DNA from 3 places in the Janthinobacterium sp. JF4 genome. Region 3 is predicted to be linked to each of the others. Evidence: predicted binding sites of a transcription regulator. Region 3 holds the regulator's gene; each other region holds the start of a gene.
The links. The regulator sigma-54, encoded in region 3, starts transcription at its own class of promoters, with help from an activator protein. The targets are predictions, from matches to a motif close to TGGCANGNAANCTGCTTT.
Positions count from the first base shown of each region.

Region 1 (6,609 bases), on a different contig from region 3:
CCGGCATGAACTTGAAGTTCATGCCCCAGATGCCGGCAAACGCCGTAAACACGGCGAAAATAGCGGCCCAGGCCGCCAGTTGCTTGTTCACTTCGCTCTCGTCGATGGCCACCATCGACAGATTCACCTGGATCGCCGTGCTGATGGTGTCGCGGATGGTGTCGAGCGTGCCATTGATGCGTGCCAGGTGGTCGTGCACGTCGCGGAAATACTCCTGGGTATCGTGGCATAGCGGTGGCACGCGCCCGCCGTGCAGCTTGCCCACCGCTTCCATCAGGGGCGCCACCACGTGGCGCAAAACCATGACCTTGCGTTTCAACTGGTACAGCCGTTCGATATTGTCGCGCTCGGTACCCCGGTCGAAGATGCGGTCCTCGATCAGTTCCAGCTCCGATTCGAGGGCGTCGAGCACGGGAAAGTAGCGGTCGACGACGGCGTCCATCAACGCGTACAGCACGAAGGCCGAGCCCTGGCGCAGCAAGTGCGGTTCGCGCTCGGCGCGCGCGCGCACGCCGAGGAAACCTTGCGAACTGTTGCTGCGCGACGAAAGCACGTAATTGGCGCCAACAAAAATGTCGACTTCGCCCAGCACCAGCTCATTTTCAACCATTTCCACGGTTTTCACGACGGCAAACAGGGAGTCGCCATATTCCTCGATCTTCGGACGCTGGTGGCCCCGCTGCGCATCCTCGACGGCCAATTCATGCAGACAAAACTCGTGCTGCATCTGTTTCAGCTCAGCCGGCGTGGCGTCGAGCAGGGCGACCCAGACGAAGCAATCGGGCCGCTCGACGTAATCGCTGATGTCGTCAATCGGCAAGTCGGCCAGTTTTTTGCCATCCTGGTAGGCCACGCAGTTTATGAGCATGCTATTCCACAGTTCAAGTTAACACCGGACGAAACAGTCCGGCAGGCGCCAGCTTACCTTATCGCCTGCTGTGTGTGTTGTGGCGTGCATGGGACACCGGGAGGGGGAGCGGACGGGGCACGGCCCCGTCCGGACGGCAATCAGTCGTCCTTGGCGCCGTCGATGCCCAGTTCGGAGATCTTGCGGGTGATGGTGTTGCGGCCAATGCCCAGGCGCACGGCGGCGTCATTCTTGCGCCCGTGCGTATGCTTGAGCGCCGTCTTGATCAGGGCCGACTCGAATTGCCGCCCCAGCACGGCCATGACTTCCTGCTGCCCCGCGCCCAGCATGCCGGCCGCCTGCAATTCCAGTAAGCCAATCCAGCCCGGCGGCGCGCCGCTGGCGGGCGTGGCGGCCTCGAACACCTGCCCGCCGTGCGGCTGGGCAACGGCCGCCGGCGCCGCCTCGCCCGCCGCCGCAGTGGCCCCGCCATCGCCCTGCCCCTGCGTCAATTCCAGCGGCAAGTCCTTGATTTCCACCGTCTGGCCCGGCGCCATGACAGTGATCCAGTTGCACAGGTTTTCCAGCTGGCGCACATTGCCGGGCAAATCGAGGCTGCTGAGAAACTGCATCGTCGGTTCGCTCATGCGCTTGGCTTCCACGCCCAACTGGCGCGCGCTTTGCACCAGAAAGTGGCGCACCAGGATGGGGATATCCTCGCGCCGCTCCCGCAAACTGGGCAGGCGCAGGCGGATCACGTTCAGGCGGTGATACAAGTCTTCGCGGAACAGGCCGTCGCGCACGCGCTGCTCGAGGTTCTGGTGCGTGGCCGTAATCACGCGCACGTTCGCCTTCATCGGCTGATGCCCGCCGACGCGATAGAAATGGCCGTCGGACAGCACGCGCAGCAAGCGCGTCTGCAGGTCGAACGGCATGTCGCCGATTTCATCAAGGAACAAAGTGCCGTTCTCGGCCTGCTCGAAGCGGCCCCGGCGCGTCGTCTGCGCGCCCGTAAACGCCCCCCGTTCATGGCCGAACAGTTCCGACTCCAGCAAATCCTTCGGGATCGCCGCCGTGTTCAGGGCGATGAACGGCTGCGCCGCGCGCGGGCTGTGCTTGTGCAGCGCGCGCGCCACGAGTTCCTTGCCGGAACCGGATTCGCCCGTGATGAGCACCGTCACGTTCGATTGCGACAGGCGGCCGATGGCGCGGAAGACTTCCTGCATGGCAGGCGCCTGGCCGAGGATTTCCGGCGTTTCCGACGGTCCCGACTCGACGCTCGTCTCGCGCAGGCTTTCTTCCAGCGCGCGGCGGATCAACTCGACAGCCTTGTCGATGTCAAACGGCTTGGCCAGGTATTCAAAGGCGCCGCCCTGGAAAGCCGCGACGGCCGAATCGAGGTCGGAAAAGGCGGTAATAATGATGACCGGCAGGCCAGGAAAACGCGACTTGACCGTCTGCAGCAATTCCAGGCCGGAGGCGCCCGGCATGCGGATATCGGACACGAGCACTTGCGGCGTGTCAAATTCCAGTGCGGCGATGGCGTCGCGCGCATTGGCAAAACTCTTGGTGGCGAGATTTTCCCGCGCCAGGGCTTTTTCCAGCACCCAGCGGATTGATTCGTCGTCGTCAACTATCCAGATTGGCTTCATTAGTGTGTGCGTCCCGCAATGGATTTCATGGGTGGGATACTGCCTCGCTTATGGCAAGGGGAGAACGATCCTGAAATCGGTGTATCCAGGCCGGCTTTCGCACTCGATCACGCCCAGGTGCTGTTGCACGAAGGTTTGCGCCAAGGTCAGTCCCAGCCCGCTGCCGCCTTCCCTGCCCGACACCAGCGGGTAGAAAATCCGGTCGCGGATCTGGGGTGCGATGCCCGGTCCATTGTCAATGATATGCAAGTCTAATGCCAGGCCGTAACGGACCTTGGCCAGGGTCACCTGGCGCGCCACGCGGGTCTTGAAAATCAGCTCCGCATCGCCCGCCTCGATGCGCTCGGCCAGCGCCTGCGCCGCGTTGTGCGCGATGTTGAGCACGGTCTGTATCAATTGTTCCTTGTCGCCGCGAAATTCGGGGATCGACGCGTCATAATCGCGCGAAATGGTCAGACCACTGGGAAACTCGGCCAGGATCAGGCTGCGCACCCGCTCGCACACCTCGTGGATATTCACGTCGCCCACGATATGCGGGCGGCGGTGCGGCGCCAGCAGGCGGTCGACCAGGGTCTGCAGCCGGTCCGCCTCCTTGATGATGACTTGCGTGTATTCGCGCAGCTCGCTCAGGTGCAGGGCCGGCAATTCCAGCTCCAGCAACTGGGCCGCGCCGCGGATGCCGCCCAGCGGGTTCTTGATTTCATGCGCCAGGTTACGGATCAGCTCCTTGTTGACCTGGCTCTGGTCGAGGATGCGCTCCTCGCGGTCGAGCTTTAACTGCTGCACGTTTTCGCGCAGCTCGATCAGCACGCCGTCGCGCGGCGCGTCGAGCGCGCTGACGATGCTGTGCACGCGCAGCGGCTCGCGCCCCAGGCGCTCCAGGCTCAGGTCCTGGCGCAAGTCGGAAAACTTGTGTTCGAGCGCCTGCGCGCAAATGCCGGCCAGCTCCTCGGGATTGAGGAACAGGGCCGTCAGCTTTTGCCGCGACAGGGCTTTCAATGAGCTTTCCAGCAGGTTTTCCGCCGCCGCGTTGGCATAGCCGATGCGCCCGTCGCCGTCGAGCAGGATCACGGCCGAGGCCAGCAGATCAAGGCCGGCCAGGTGGGCCGGACGGCTGGAGTGGTTGTCTAGTGTCATGTGCTTTACCGAATATTCGCGATCTCGCGTTTCAGGGCCTCGACGTTCTGCTGTGTCCGGCCAATGTTGTCCTTCAACTGCGCCACCCGTTCCTGGTATTTCGCATAGTTGCGCTCATTGCCCTGGCGCTCGGGCTGGCCGCCGTTCAATTCCAGGCGCTGCGCCGCCAGCTTCTGCTCTTCGCTGCGCAATTCGTCCTGCAGGATCTGGCGCCGGTCCAGGTCGCGCGCGCGCTGCTCGGCGCCATCGACCCTGGGAAACGCGCCGGCGGCAGGCGCCGCCGTGGCCGCCGCCTGCACGGTGGGCCGCGCGCCAGCCAGCGGCGCCGTCTTGCGCGGCGGCTCCGTCATGGCGCCCGGCAGATCGAGCAACTGGCAATGCTTGCCAGCACTCCTGTCCGTGTACGTCTTGTGTCCCTGTGCATCGGCGCAGACATACAGCTGCCCGTGCGCCTGGGCCGCCGCGCCCAGCAATCCTGCCATCAGCGCCATTCTGTAATGCTTGGTCAATCTTCACTCCTGTCGGCACATGCCGCATCGTTCCTGGGCCGACTATACAACACCGCACGATCACCACCTTGGCGTACTGCATAAAAAAACGCGGGCAAGACCATCGCCTCACCCGCGTTCTTATTCACTACCGGCACGTTGCCGGCGTGGCGCCATTACAGCGAGTAGTACATGTCGAACTCAGCAGGATGCGTGGTCATGCGCATGCGCTGTACGTCCTGCATTTTCAGTTCCAGGTAAGCGTCGATCATCGAATCGCTGAACACGCCGCCACGGGTCAGGAACTCGCGGTCCTTGTCCAGGGCTTCCAGTGCTTCTTCCAGCGAAGCGCACACGGTCGGGATCAGTGCGTCTTCTTCTGGCGGCAGATGGTACAGATCTTTCGAGGCGGCTTCGCCCGGATGGATCTTGTTGGCAACGCCGTCCAGGCCAGCCATCAGCAGTGCGGCGAAGCACAGGTACGGGTTCGCCAGTGGATCCGGGAAGCGCGCTTCGACGCGGCGGCCTTTTGGATTGGCCACGTGCGGGATGCGGATCGAGGCGGAACGGTTTTTCGCCGAGTACGCCAGTTTCACTGGAGCTTCGTAGCCTGGTACCAGACGCTTGTACGAGTTGGTGCCAGGGTTGGTGATCGCGTTCAGTGCCTTGGCGTGCTTGATGATGCCGCCGATGTAGTACAGGGCGAAATCGGACAGGCCGGCATAGCCGTCGCCGGCGAACAGGTTTTTGCCATCTTTCCATACGGATTGATGCACGTGCATGCCCGAACCGTTGTCGCCAACGATAGGTTTCGGCATGAAGGTGGCGGTCTTGCCATAGCTGTGCGCCACGTTCCACACCACGTATTTCAGGTTTTGCGTCCAGTCGGCGCGCTCGACCAGGGTCGAGAACTTGGTGCCGATTTCATTCTGACCGGCGCCGGCCACTTCGTGATGATGTACCTCAACCGGGATGCCCAGCGATTCCAGGATCAGGCACATTTCCGAACGCATGTCCTGGAAGCTGTCCACTGGTGGCACCGGGAAGTAGCCGCCCTTGACGGTAGGACGGTGGCCGCTGTTGCCGCCTTCGATGTCCTTGCCGGTCGACCACGAACCTTCGTCCGAACCGATCTTGACGAAGCAGCCCGACATGTCGATCTTCCAGCGCACGCTGTCGAAGATGAAGAATTCTGGCTCAGGGCCGAAGTAGGCGGTGTCGCCCATGCCCGACGATTTCAGGTAGGCTTCGGCGCGTTTCGCGATCGAGCGCGGGTCGCGGTCGTAGCCCTTGCCGTCCGACGGTTCGATCACGTCGCACTGCATGAACAGGGTCGTTTCTTCCATGAACGGGTCGATATTGGCCGTGTTTGGATCCGGCAGCAAGATCATGTCGGACGCTTCGATGCCTTTCCAGCCAGCGATCGAAGAACCGTCAAAGGCGTGGCCCGACTCAAATTTGTCCATGTCGAAGTGCGACACGGGAACCGTCACGTGCTGCTCTTTACCACGGGTATCAGCAAAGCGGAAATCAACGAATTTGACTTCGTTTTCTTCTACCATCTTCAAGACTTCTGCGGCTGTCATTGCCATGCGTATCTCCTAAATGAATGTGGGGTGAGCCGACCTTAATGCGTCTGGGCTGATGAAGCGAAGCAAACATTGCGTGCCACCAAAACTCATAAGGATCATAGCAGATTCCATGCCAGCTTCTGAACGGACGTGGCCGCCAAGGTCAAAACCCGGCCATCCCTGTGAAAGTTTTCCTGCCCACGATTTTTACGCGCGTTTGCGTCACATCAGGAATGCACTATGCAAGTGCAAAAAACGAATAACGCACCATTATCGTGCATTCCGTGTGAATTTCTGAAAAATGCCTCGTTGTGGTGCATCGACCGTGCACCAAGTATTCCCGTTTGCGGGGCGCGGACGGCGCACTATAATCGACCACACCTTTTCACTTTCATCGAGGACGCCATGACCACCGCCGCCGACATCCTGACCACCGCCCGCAGCCGGGCCAATGAAGGTACGCCATATGCCGGCGCCGTCACGCCGCAGGAAGCATATGCCTTGCTGCAACTCGATGCTGCCGCCAAGCTCATCGACGTGCGCACGAATGCCGAGCGCGACTGGGTCGGCCGGGTCGACATCGCCGATACCCAGCATGGCGCGGTGCAGTGGGCCACCTATCCGGGTGGCGTGCCGAATCCCGATTTCCTTGCGCAACTGGCGGCCCAGGCCGGCAAGGATGAAGTGCTGCTGTTCCTGTGCCGCTCCGGCGTGCGTTCACGCCATGCCGCCAAGCTGGCGACCGAGCACGGCTACATGAACTGCTTCGACATCCTCGAAGGGTTTGAGGGCGACAAGGACGCGGACGGCCACCGCAAGCAGATCAGCGGCTGGTGCAAGGCGGGCCTGCCGTGGCTGGGCGCCTGACGCTGGGTGCCTGACTATCTGAACCGTGTTTGATCTGGCGGGCCATG
Region 1 covers NZ_JCAQAV010000008.1:29,161-35,769, forward strand. Annotated here, with positions in the region: gene corA (magnesium/cobalt transporter CorA) at 1-868, opposite strand, end outside; gene ntrC (nitrogen regulation protein NR(I)) at 1,009-2,499, opposite strand; gene glnL (nitrogen regulation protein NR(II)) at 2,548-3,636, opposite strand; gene AC54AF_RS09700 (DUF4124 domain-containing protein) at 3,642-4,145, opposite strand; gene glnA (type I glutamate--ammonia ligase) at 4,301-5,716, opposite strand; gene AC54AF_RS09710 (rhodanese-like domain-containing protein) at 6,101-6,562, shown strand.
Region 1: a site for sigma-54 is predicted at 5,814-5,831, ahead of glnA (type I glutamate--ammonia ligase). Genes of this name have one in related genera too.

Region 2 (6,609 bases), on a different contig from region 3:
TCGGCCAGGAAGCTGGTAATGTGGGGCGTGCTCCACTCGATATTGTTTTCATCGATGGTGTAGGCGGCCAGGTCGCCGCGCGAAGGCCAGCTGTAGAACACGGGCGCGCCGTCAAAGCCCAGGTCGTAGGCCATCTGTCCCGTGCGCCGCGCCGCATCCTCGAAAGTCACGTGATAGCCATGCACGAAGACAAAGGCGCTCTTGCCGGCCGATGCGCGGATCTGCGTTTTCAATGCGGCAAAAAAATTGTCGCGGTCCTGCACCTCGGCGCTCAGCAGCACCACGTGCTTGGCCGGGTCGTCGCGAAATTCCAGGCGCCACAGCGACGGCGATTCCAGCTGGCCCATGCGGTGGTCGCGGGGGATGCTGATGTCACAGCTGCCATAGCTGAGCGGGCCATCGCCGCCGCCATTGCCTCCCGTGATGCTGCGTTCGCCGCTGAAGCGCTGCGCCGGCGGCTTGCCCACGTCGCGCTGGCGGTCCGTGGCGAAATACACTTTGACGACGGCATAGTTCGAGACGACGGCGCTCTTGTCGGCCGGCGCGGGCACGGCTTCCACGTCGGGGACCTGGGGGAAGGGCCGCTGCAGAGAGTCGAGCAAGCCTTGCGCGGCAAACAGGGTTTCCATGTCATCGGACACTTTCGCGCTGGACAGGGCGGCCGACAAGGCCAGTTGCAGCCGGGCATCGACAGGGTCAGCTTCCAGCGCGGTGATGGCGGCGAGGATGGCGGCGGCGCTGTCGAACTTGGCGATGGCCTGCATGAGCCTTTGATAGTGGCTGGCGACGGCCTCGGGCGCGTGGCCGGGCGCGCCATGTCCGATGGCCGCCACGACGGCGGAAGTGATCAAGTCCATGCGCAAGCTGCCTTTCGTTCAATATGGATCGAATGTCAATCCATATTGCCATAAAAGCACGCGAAAAGCGACTTGTCCAGCGTCACGCGCAGCGGGCGCGTCACCGGTCAATGCTGCTTGTCGTCGCTGAACTGCTGCGCCAGCGATTGCAGGGGCGCTACTGTCAGGCCGCCGCGGCTCACATGCTCGGGGATGGCCACGCGCACGGGCTTGCTGTGCATGTTGGCTGACGACAGCACGTTCGTCGTGGTCTCCGGCGCCGCGTTCCACACGGGATCGACGATGCCTTCGAACACCTGTTTCAATTGCTCGCCCCAGGTGTCGCGGATCATGCGGAAATACTGGTTCTTTTCATCGATGGTGACGAAGCGCGTGACGGCCAGGCTGCCCGTCTCGTAGACGAGCAGATCGAGGGGCAAGCCGACGGAAATGTTCGAGCGCAGGGTCGAATCCATGGAAATGAGCGCGCACTTGGCCGCTTCGTCCAGGCGCGTGAACGGATTGATGACCCTGTCGATGATGGGCTTGCCATATTTCGCTTCGCCGATCTGGAAATACGTGTTTTCATCGTGCGATTCGATGAAATTGCCGGCCGAATACACCTGGAACAAGCGGCAGCGCTCGGCGCCTATCTGGCCGCCCAGGATGATGCTGACATTGAAATCGATGCCGCAGTCGGCCAGGGCCTTCGCTTCGCGCAGGTGCACGGTGCGCACGGCTTCGCCCACGATGCGCGCCGCGTCGTACATGCTGGCCACGTTCCAGATGCTGCGCCCATCCGCATCCACGTGTTCGGAGACGATCTGGCGGATCGCCTGCGAGATCGACAGATTGCCGGCCGTCATCAGGACCAGCATGCGGTCGCCCGGGTTTTCGAACACGCTCATCTTGCGGAAGGTGCCCACCTGATCCACGCCGGCGTTGGTGCGGGAGTCGGACAGGAAGACCAGGCCTTCGTTGAGGCGCATGCCTATGCAATAAGTCATCGTCGTAAATCAAGTCAAAAGGGGGTGCATTCTACACCAGCCGGACCGTGCCACCTGCTGGCAAGGCCCTGCCAGCCTCATTCTCGCTATGTCATACAGGCACAATCTGCACATCGACCCGTAGCGTTTCCGTGCCGCCGCCCTGGCGCACGCCGCGCACGGGGGCGGCCGAATCGTAGTCGCGTCCGATGGCCAGGCGGCAATACGCATCCGTCATCAGCCGCGCATGCGTGACGTCGATGCTGACCCAGCCCGCGAAATCCGTGTCTTGCGTCCAGGCGTCGATCCAGGCGTGGCTGGCCGCGTGGCCCGTCGTGCCCGGATCGATATAGCCGGACACATAGCGGGCCGGGATGCCCCAGGCGTGGCAGCAGGCCAAAAACAGGTGGGCGTGGTCCTGGCACACGCCGCGCCCCAGGGCCAGCGCGTCGCCGGCCGTGGTGGTGACCATGGTGGCGCCGCTTTCATACGCCACCTTGCCGACGATGTGCTCGGCCAGGCGCAACAGATGGCCCGTGCCCGCCGTCACGCGCCGGTCCGGCAGGCTGGCGGCGCTGAGCTCCAGGATGGCCGGATCGGCCTGCGTCAGCGGCGTTGGCATGGTAAACAGCAGCGGCGAGAGCGTGTCGATCAGGTTCAGCCGTCCCTTGTGCGGGTAGATGGTTTCCACCACGCCATGCGCCACCAGGCTGAGCGACTGGTGGCTGCCGCTGATCGTCAGCATGTGCGACAGATTGCCGTAGGCATCCGTGTAGGCGTGGCAGCGGCCTGGGGTCGTGATTTGCCAGGACAGGGCCCGCTGCTGCGGCTCGATGCGCGGCGTCAGGTGCAGCTGCTGGATGGTGTAGGCCAGCGGCGCACTGTAGGCGTAGTGGGTTTCGTGGCGAATGGTGAGTTGCATCAGGCCGCCAGGGGAACGAGGAAGTCGCGGCTGACCCGGTTGCCCAGGTCATTGATGTTTTCCAGAAACTCCGTCAATGTATGGTGCAAGCCAGCCTTCATGATGTCGTCGATGTGGCCGAATTTCAGCTCCGCGTGCAGCTTGCCCGCAAACCGTTCCGTATCGGCGGACACGTCGTTGCGGATATGCTTGAGATTTTCCACCACATCATCCATGCAGGCAAGCAGGGAGCGCGGCATGTCGCCGCGCAGCATCAGCAGTTCCGCCACCCGTTCCGGGGTGATCACGTCGCGGTAGACCTTGCGGTAGATCTCGAAGCCGGAAACGGAACGCAACAGGGCTGCCCAGTAATAGAAGTCGCGCTGGGCGATGTCTTTCGAGGTGTCGCGCGCGCCGTGGAACTTCACGTCGAGGATGCGCGCCGTGTTGTCGGCCCGCTCCAGGAAGGTGCCCAGGCGGATGAAGTGGATCGCCTCGTCCTTGAGCATGGTGCCTAAAGTCACGCCGCGCGACAGGTGCGAGCGGTATTTGACCCATTCGAAGAAGGCGCTGGGGTCCGTTTCCAGCAGATTGCTTTTCAGGCGCTTCTGCATGTCGAGCCAGGTGGCGTTCTGGATTTCCCACACTTCCGTCGTCAGGGTGCCGCGCACGGCGCGGGCGTTTTCGCGCGCGCCCGTCAGGCAGGCGAGGATGGACGACGGGTTGTTCGGGTCGCGCACCATGAAGTCGAGCACGTCGCGCGTGTGGAAGCGGCCATATTTGTGGTCGTAGGCGCTTTGCAGCTCGGAAATGCCCAGGGTGGCGCGCCAGCCTTGCTCCGCGTCCTGCTCGGACTGGGGCAGCATCGACGTCTGCATGTTGACGTCGAGCATGCGCGCCGTGTTTTCCGCCCGCTCCGTGTAGCGGGCCATCCAGAACAAATGATCGGCGGTGCGGCTCAGCATGTTTTCTCTCCTGCAAAAGCGGATGTGGCTTCGAGTACCCAGGTATCCTTGGTGCCGCCCCCTTGCGAGGAGTTGACCACCAGCGAGCCTTCGCCGAGCGCCACGCGGGTCAGGCCGCCGGGCACCATGGAGATCGTCTTGCCGGACAGCACGAACGGACGCAAATCGATGTGGCGCGGCGCGATGCCGGCGTCCACGTACGTGGGGCAGGCGGACAGGGCGAGCGTGGGCTGGGCGATGTAGCCGCCCGGATTGGCCAGCAGGCGCTGGCGGAAATCCTCGATCTGCGCGGTGCTCGACGCTGGTCCCACCAGCATGCCGTAGCCGCCCGCGCCATGCACCTCCTTGACGACGAGTTTTGCCAGGTTCGCCAGCACGTAGGACAAATCGGCGCTCTTGCGGCACTGGTAGGTGGGTACGTTGTTGAGGATCGGCTCTTGCGACAGGTAGAATTTGATCATGTCGGGCACGAACGGGTAGATCGACTTGTCGTCGGCCACGCCCGTGCCGATGGCGTTCGCCAGGGTCACCCGGCCGGCGCGGTACACGGACAGCAGACCCGGCACGCCCAGCGAAGAATCGGAGCGGAAGGCCAGCGGATCGAGGAAATCGTCGTCCACGCGGCGGTAGATCACGTCGACGCGCCTGGGGCCGCGCGTGGTGCGCATGTACACGGAATTGTCGTTGACAAACAGATCCTTGCCTTCGACCAGTTCCACGCCCATTTGCTGGGCCAGGAAGGCGTGCTCGAAGTAGGCGGAGTTGTACATGCCCGGCGTCATGACGACGACCGTCGGGTCATCGACGCCCATCGGGGCGACGGAGCGCAGGTTGTCGAGCAGCATGTCCGGGTAATGGTCGACGGGGGCGATGCGGTTGCGGGCGAACAGTTCCGGGAACAGCCGCATCATCATCTTGCGGTCTTCCAGCATGTAGGATACGCCGGACGGCACCCGCAGGTTGTCTTCCAGCACATAGAACTCGCCCTGGCCCGCGCGCACGATGTCGACGCCGGCAATGTGGGCGTAAATGTCGGAGGCAACGGCAATGCCCTGCATTTCCGGGCGGTACTGGGCATTCTTGTAGATTTGCTCGGCAGGAATGATGCCCGCCTTGATGATGTTTTGCTCATGATAAATATCATGGATGAACATGTTCAAGGCTTGCACGCGCTGCACCAGGCCCGTCTGCATCTGCGCCCATTCGGCGGCGGGGATGATGCGCGGGATGGTGTCGAACGGAATCAGGCGTTCCGTGCCGGCATCGTCGCCGTAGACGGCGAATGTGATGCCGACCCGGCGGAACGTCAGGTCGGCTTCGGCCCGCTTGCGGGCGATGGTCTCGGGCGATTGCTGCTCCAGCCAGCTGCTGAATTCACGATAGTGTTCACGTACCTTGCTGTCCGTCCCCACGTCATCTGCAGTCATTTCATTGAAAAAATTTGCCATGTTGTGATTTCCCTTGAGCCGTGTCTATGCATAGCTCAGCAGGAAGCGTGCCAACAGGGTGGGCGTGAACCGGTGCAAATATGACCATTTTTGTGGCGTCGCGCCGCCACTCGCACCAATTCGGTGCGCTAGTTGTCACTCTTGGGGACGTCGGCGGGCTGGACGAAGGGGCGGCAATCGACTGGCACGTCGAAGATGAAGCTGGTGCCCGTTTCAGGTGCGCTGTCCACGGCGATGCTGCCGCCGTGGCTTTCGGCCACATTCTGCACGAAGGGCAGGCCGATGCCCCAGCCTGGCGCGGGGCTGTCGTTCTCGCGGCGCAGGTAGTCGAAGATGCGTTTTGCCTGTTCCGGCGCGATGGCGGGGCCGCCATTGTGGACGGTGACGATCAGGCGTTCGTGGACCGCTTCCACATGCACCTTGATGGGCGCGTCGTCGCCATACTTGAGGGCATTGCCGAGCAGATTTTCCAGCGCGCGCCGCAGCGAGTTCTCGCACCACCAGCCAATGACGGATTGCCCGCTGACCTGGCATTTGTCCGGCCGCTGCAAGTTGACCTGGCCAGCCACGGCGCGCACCAGCGGCAGCACGTCGAACTGGCTCAGCACCAGTGGCAACTGCTGGCCCTGGTGGTAGCTGAGGCCATCGAGCAATTCCTCGATCATGCTGTCGAGCCGTTTGCTGTGCTCGGCAATCTTGTGCGCCAGCAATACCACCCGTTCCGGGTCGGTTTGCCTGAGCAGCAACTGGGCGCTGGTGCTGATCACGGCCAGGGGGTTGCGCATGTCGTGCGACAGACCGGCCGCGATGCGGCGCTGGAAGCCTTCGTGCATGCTGGTAAATTCGCGTATCGATTCGCGGATGCCCACGTCGATCGAGGCGTTGATCACTTGCCATTCCTTGCCCCGCAAGGTAATGCCGCTGTCATGCGCGACGGCGGCGAAGCAGTCGCGGAAAATCTGGTATTCCTGGATCACTTGTTCCGGGCCGTAATTGGTCATGCGCGCCCGTTCGTTGCCATGCACGGCAGGAACGTTGCTGTTGCTGGTGGCATTGTCGCGCGGGTGGCCCGGAGTCAGCGCCTCGGCCAGGTTGTCGAAAAAGGCGGGCAAGGTATTGGTGAGGATGGGCGTGAGCAACTGATCCGCGCCGCGCACACTGGCGCGCACGCGCTGTTCCCAGGCGCTGAGGACGGCGTCGCGCATGGCAAAGATGCGCTGCGCGCGTTGCAGTGGCGCCCGCGCGCTGGCCTGGCGATCCGCCTGATGATCCGTGGCAATATTCACCTGAGCTCCCTCACAGGAATGGCTATGCTCATAATAGTATGCGCCTAATCCACCGCCAGGGAAACGCCTTATTGTCCAGTATCTGCCTGCCGCAGGGCCGCATGCAGGCGGGAAAGCGAGGCTGACCACTCGTCCAGGGAAAAGTTTTGCGGATCGTCATGACCGTTCGCAAAGCCCGTATCGAGCA
Region 2 covers NZ_JCAQAV010000001.1:322,329-328,937, forward strand. Annotated here, with positions in the region: gene AC54AF_RS01310 (alpha/beta hydrolase) at 1-857, opposite strand, end outside; gene AC54AF_RS01315 (proteasome-type protease) at 965-1,843, opposite strand; gene AC54AF_RS01320 (transglutaminase family protein) at 1,935-2,744, opposite strand; gene AC54AF_RS01325 (alpha-E domain-containing protein) at 2,744-3,688, opposite strand; gene AC54AF_RS01330 (circularly permuted type 2 ATP-grasp protein) at 3,682-5,136, opposite strand; gene AC54AF_RS01335 (sensor histidine kinase) at 5,265-6,422, opposite strand; gene AC54AF_RS01340 (hypothetical protein) at 6,491-6,609, opposite strand, start outside.
Region 2: a site for sigma-54 is predicted at 5,172-5,189, ahead of AC54AF_RS01330 (circularly permuted type 2 ATP-grasp protein). Genes of this name have one in related genera too.

Region 3 (6,609 bases):
ACTATGAAGAATATCTTGCTGTTGACTCTATTCTCGACCGTTTGCTCGTTGGGCGTGATGGGCGTGGCGCATGCCGAGAAGGCCGATTCCGAGAAGGAAGCCGTCATCACGGCACGCAGTGGCCACGTCGATGACGTCAAGCAGGTGCGTACCCTGACGGGCGACGTCGTGCTGGTCAAGGGGACGCTGACCATGAAGGCGGGCCGGGCCCTGATCACGGAAGACCCGCAAGGCTACCAGTTCATTACCTTCTGGGCCGATCCCGGCAAGCTGGCCACCTTCCGCCAGAAGCGCGATGGCGCGGGCGACCTGTGGGTCGAAGGCGAAGCGGAGCGCGTGGAATACGACAACAAGACGGAAGTGGTGAAACTGTTTTCCAAAGCCAAGCTGACGCGCCTGGAAGGCACGAAAGTGACCGACGTGGCCAATGGCGCCTTCATCTCGTATGACAGCCGCAAGGAAGTGTTTGCGATGGAAAATTCCGATAGCGGCACCAGCACCGCCGATGGCGGCAGCGTGCGCATGGTGATCCAGCCGAAGACCAAGGCGCCGGCGGCGGAGAAAGCGCCGGCCACGCCTGCGCCAGGAAAGAAATAATGGACAATACACGTTGCGGCAGCACCCTGATCGTTCGCGGGCTGCAAAAAACCTATGGCAAGCGGCAAGTCGTGCATGATGTCTCGCTGCAAGTCGAATGCGGCGAAGTGGTGGGGCTGCTGGGCCCGAACGGCGCCGGCAAGACCACCTCGTTCTACATGATCGTCGGCCTGGTGCCGTCCGACGGCGGCAGCATCGATATCAGCGGCGTGGACATCTCCAGCCTGCCGATCCACCGCCGCGCGCAGATGGGCCTGTCCTACCTGCCGCAGGAAGCATCCGTCTTCCGCAAGCTGACGGTGGAAGACAATATCCGCGCCGTGCTGGAGATCCAGACCGTCGAAGGCCGTCCTTTGACGAAGGCCGAGATCGAGGAGCGGCTGGATAAATTGCTGGCCGACTTGCAGATTGAAAAGCTGCGTGAGAACCAGGCGCTGTCGCTGTCCGGCGGCGAGCGCCGCCGCGTGGAGATCGCCCGCGCGCTGGCCACCGATCCCCGTTTCGTGCTGCTCGACGAACCGTTCGCCGGTGTCGACCCGATCGCCGTGATCGAAATCCAGCGCATCGTGCGCTTCTTGAAGGAGCGCAATATCGGCGTGCTGATCACCGATCATAATGTGCGCGAGACGCTGGGTATTTGCGACCGTGCCTACATCATCAACCAGGGCTCGGTGCTGGCGTCGGGACGCCCCGACGACATCATCGCGAACGAGTCGGTACGCCGGGTCTATCTGGGCGAACACTTCCGTATGTAAGCCAATGAAACAATCATTGCAGCTGCGCACTTCGCAGCACCTGGCACTGACGCCGCAGTTGCAGCAATCGATACGCCTGTTGCAATTGTCTACCCTGGAATTGCACCAGGAACTAGAGCAATTGCTGACGGACAATCCCTTGCTCGAACGCCTGGACGATCCGCTCGACCGTTCGCTGCGCCTGCTGTCCGACGGCGCCTTGAGTTCCACGGCCGCGCCGGCCGAAGCGCCGCCCCAGCCGCCAAGCCAGGAGGCGCCTGCGGCGCCGGCCGAAGCGGAAACCTTTGACGGCGAGGCGGGCGAGGGCCCGGCCGCCGCGGACGGCGGCGACAGCGACTGGAGCGAGGCGAGCCGGGGCAAGGCGCCCGACGACGAAGATTCGCGCCCGCAATTGGAGGCCCATCACTGCACCCTGCGCGAACACCTGATGGAGCAGATGCGCGTGACGGTGCTCGAATTGCGCGACCGCGCGCTGGTCGAGCTGATCATCGACGCGCTCGACGACAATGGCTACCTGGAAGAGTCGCTCGACGACATCCTGGCGCGCCTGCCGGAAGAGCTGGAAATCGACGCCGACGAGATGCGCACGGCTTTGTCTCTCTTGCAAAGTTTCGATCCCCCGGGCGTGGGCGCGCGCAATGCGTCCGAATGTCTGGCGCTGCAAATCAAGCGCTTGCCGCACATCGCCATGGTGACGCGCCGCATGGCCCTCGTCATCGTGGAAAAGCACCTGGCCTGGTTTGCCCAGCGCGACTTCAACAAGCTGAAAAAAGCCCTCGACTGCGACGATGAAGACTTGCGCGAAGCGCAGACGGTGATTCGCCAATGCAACCCGCATCCGGGCGCCGTGTTCGCCTCGGACGTGTCCGATTACGTGGTGCCCGACGTCGTCGTCAAGCGCGCGCGCAACGGCTGGCAAGTCACCCTGAACAACGACGTCATGCCGCGCCTGCGCGTCAACGCCATGTACGCCAACTTGCTCAAGCAGGGCAAGGGCGAGGGCGCGATGGGCGCACAGTTGCAGGAAGCCAAGTGGCTGATCAAGAATATGCGCCAGCGCTTCGACACGATCCTGCGCGTGGCGCAGGCGATAGTAGAAAGACAAAAGAACTTTTTCTCGCATGGGGCCGTTGCCATGCGCCCCCTTGTGCTCCGTGAAATAGCTGATACACTGGGTTTACACGAGAGTACTATCTCGCGGGTAACAACTCAAAAGTACATGCTGACCCCGCACGGCATGTTCGAGTTGAAATATTTCTTTGGTAGCCACGTCGCCACCGAAGCGGGGGGCGAAGCGTCATCGACGGCGATACGGGCATTGATCGTGCAACTGACAGGAGCAGAAGACCCTAAAAATCCTTTATCCGACAGTAAGATTGCGGACATGCTGGGGGAACAAGGCATGGTGATTGCGCGACGTACTGTTGCCAAATACCGGGAAGCATTGAAAATTCCGCCAGTGAGCCTGCGTAAGTGTTTGTAAGTTTTTTTCGGTTCCTCTGCGGGCCGGATAGGATGGACCGCACGAACCCGATCATCTTTAGGAGTGTGTATGAATCTCACCATCAGCGGACATCATCTCGAAGTGACACCAGCCATCCGTGAATACGTACAAACGAAGCTGGAGCGCGTGAAACGTCATTTCGATCAAGTCATCGATATTGCCGTGATTCTGACCGTGGATAACCTCAAAGAGAAAGAAAAACGTCAAAAGGCCGAAGTCAACCTGCGCCTGAGTGGCAAAACTGTCTATGTGGAAAGCTTGGCGCACGACCTGTATGCCGCCATCGATACCCTGATCGACAAGCTCGATAGGCAAGTGATGAAGTACAAAACCAAAGTGCAAGGGCACGGTAAAGAGGCGATCAAGCATCTGCCAGACAACTCAGAGGAAGACGCCGTCGTCGCCGTCTAAGGCCACCCGCTTCCAGCAGTTGTGATCAACTAAGGGCGCACATTGCGCCCTTTTTTGCGCCTGGACCTGTTGAACGCAATCTTCCCCGCGCAGGCGCTAGAATGTCCTCCACTCTTACTTCTTTTCATTTTGCCATGAGCGACTTCGTCCAGACCTCCATCCGACACCGTACCGGGCATATCGTGCTCGACCGTCCGAAAGCCTTCAATTCCCTGTCGCTGGAGATGGTGCGCGCCCTGAGCGCGGCCCTGCTGGCCTGGCGCGACGATCCGCAGGTGGACGCCGTCGTCATCCGATCCAGCAGCGACAAGGCTTTGTGCGCCGGCGGCGACATCCGTTTCTTTTACGATGCGGGCCTGGCCACGCCGCAAGGCGGCAGCGCCTTGCTGGAAGATTTCTTTACGGAAGAATATGCGCTCAACCATCTCATTCATTTCTATCCGAAACCGTATATCGCCGTGATGGATGGCGTGGTGATGGGCGGCGGCATGGGCGTGGCGCAAGCCGGGCCTGGCAACCGACTGCGCATCGTCACGGGCCGCACGCGCATGGCCATGCCGGAAGTCAATATCGGCCTGTTTCCCGACGTGGGCGGCAGTTATTTCCTGTCTCGCCTGGCCGGTCAACTGGGCCTGTACCTGGGCTTGACGGGCTTGACGATCAACGCGGCCGATGCGCTGTACACGGGCCTGGCCGATGTCTACCTGCCCGAGGCGCAGATGGGAGCGCTGCTGGCCCTGTTCGAATCGACGCCGGGCGAGGCCTTGCCGGTGGCCATCAAGGCGCTGGCGGCGCCGTTCCAGGCCGAGGCGGGCGTTTCTGCCCTGGCCACGGCGCGCGCGGCGCTGGACCGCCATTTCGGCGCCCCTTCCGTGGCCGCCATCATGGCTTCGCTGGCACAGGACGACAGCGGGTTCGCCGCCAGGGCCCTGGCGGCCATGCGCCTGCGTTCGCCGCTGATGATGTCGGTGACCCTGGAATTGCTGCAGCGTGGCGCCCACCTGGGTGTGGCCGATTGCCTGCGCATGGAGCGCACGGTGGTGCGCCACAATTTCGCGCATGGCGAAGTGCTCGAAGGCGTGCGCGCGCTGGTGGTGGACAAGGACAATGCGCCGCGCTGGAACCCTGCCAGCCTGGACGAGGTCGACGCGGCCATGGTGGCGCGCTTCTTTGCGCCCGTCTGGCCTGCCGCGGCGCATCCGCTGCGCCACCTCGATTAACTAGCTGCGCTCGCGGTGGCGCAGCACGACTCTTTCATTGGGGCCGAAGTATTGCGCCAGCCGTTCCGCCATGTACACGGAGCGGTGCTGGCCGCCCGTGCAGCCGAGGGCCACCGTCAGGTAGCTGCGGTTGTCGGACTTGAATGACGGCAGCCATTTCTCGATGAAGGCGCGGATGTCGGCCAGCAGTTCCAGCGCGCTCGGCTGCGCGTCGAGGAAGGCGATCACGGGAGCGTCGCGGCCGTCGAGGGGGCGCAGCGCCAGGTCATAATAGGGATTGGGCAAGGCCCGCACGTCGAAAACGAAATCGGCGTCGAGCGGTACGCCCAGCTTGAAGGCGAACGATTCGAAGAACAGGGTCAGCGGCGCGCGTTCGGAGGCGACGATATCCTTGATCCAGGCGCGCAATTTGTTGGCGCTCAGTTCCGACGTGTCGATCACATGGCCCAGCTGCTCGATGGCCGACAGGCGTTCGCGCTCTTCCGAGATACACTCGATCAGGGTGCGGCGGCTGGCCGGATTCTGGTTCGGACGCAATTCGTGCGACAGCGGATGGCTGCGCCGCGTTTCCGAGAAGCGCGCCACCAGCGAATGCGTGGTGGCCGTCAAAAACATGACCTTGACGTCGTGCCCTTGGTCGCGCAGCAGGGCCACATTGTGCGGCAGGCTGGTCAGCGACTCGGCGCTACGCGCATCGACGGCGACGGCCAGTTGCGGCGTACCTTCGTCGAGCAGCGTTTGCACCAGACTGGGCAGCAAGGCCGGTGGCAGGTTGTCGACACAATAGTAGCCGGTATCTTCCAGCACATTGAGCGCGACGGATTTACCGGAGCCGGATATTCCGGTGATAAGGACGATATGCATACGGCGATCATACAATAAAGATCGGCACTGTGCTCCCAAGGCAATGATCTTTACAAATGATTGCAATTTCGTATGTGTATTTCGTAGGTCGGTTTAACGCAAAGCGGTGCAGCAGGGAATTCACGCAGCATGGCTGCGTGCCTGCGTAACGGTCCTCGCTTGCAAGCGAGGGCTCCTGCCGACACCCGCTAACAATGCCGTCGGATTACGCGGAGCCTTGCCCCGCCTCGGCGGCCCCGCTAACGACCTTGTTAATCGCCGCTCATTGCCAACCTTTGCCGCTCCATGAACTCCTGCAAGGTGTCGATGCCGCGCAGCTGCAAAATGGTGTTGCGCACGGCCGCTTCCAGCAGCACGGCGATGTTGCGGCCGGCGGCGACGGGGATGACGACCTTGCGCACGGGAAGGCCGAGCACGTCTTCCGTGGGGAACAGGAAGGGCAGGCGCTCGACTTCCTCTTCCAGCGCGTTGCGGCGCACGAGGTGCACGATCAGTTTCAAGCGCATCTTGCGGCGCACGGCTGTTTCGCCAAAGATGGCCTTGATGTCGAGCAAGCCCAGGCCCCGCACTTCCAGCAGGTTTTGCAGCAGGGGCGGGCAGCGGCCTTCGATCATGTTCGGCGCGATACGCGAGAACTCGACGGCGTCGTCGGCCACCAGGCCGTGGCTGCGCGAGATCAGCTCCAGGCCCAGTTCGCTCTTGCCCAGGCCCGAATCGCCCGTGATCAGCACGCCCACGCCCAGCACGTCCATGAACACGCCATGCATGATGATGCGCTGCGCCAGTTTTTTCGACAGGTAGACGCGCAGGAAGTCGATCACTTGCGCGGCCGGCAGCGGGGTGGAGAACAGGGGGATGTTTTGCTCGTCGCAGATGGCGAGGATGTCGGGCGGCGTTTCCAGCCCTTGCGCGATGATCAGCGCGGGCGGGCCGCCGGCGATCAGCTCGCCGATCACGTGGGTGCGCGTATTGACCTTCAGGCGCTGGTAGTAATTGATTTCCTGGTGGCCGAAGACCTGGATGCGGCCCGGATGGATCAGATTCAAGTGGCCCACCTGGTCGGCGGCCGACGAGACGTCGCCCGAGATCAGGCGTTCGCCGCCGGGGAAGCCGGCGAACCAGCCCAGTTGCAGACTTTCACGATTATCGTCGTACAGGCGTTGTATCGTCAGCGGCGTTTGCAACATGGCAGTCTTCTTCAGGAGTGGAGGAATACCTGAGTTTAACCCGCCGCTTGCAGACTGGGTTGCCAATTGAC
Region 3 covers NZ_JCAQAV010000002.1:95,448-102,056, reverse strand. Annotated here, with positions in the region: gene lptA (lipopolysaccharide transport periplasmic protein LptA) at 4-597, shown strand; gene lptB (LPS export ABC transporter ATP-binding protein) at 597-1,352, shown strand; gene AC54AF_RS02255 (RNA polymerase factor sigma-54) at 1,357-2,835, shown strand; gene hpf (ribosome hibernation-promoting factor, HPF/YfiA family) at 2,905-3,267, shown strand; gene AC54AF_RS02245 (enoyl-CoA hydratase/isomerase family protein) at 3,402-4,487, shown strand; gene rapZ (RNase adapter RapZ) at 4,488-5,351, opposite strand; gene hprK (HPr(Ser) kinase/phosphatase) at 5,603-6,538, opposite strand; gene AC54AF_RS02230 (PTS sugar transporter subunit IIA) at 6,574-6,609, opposite strand, start outside.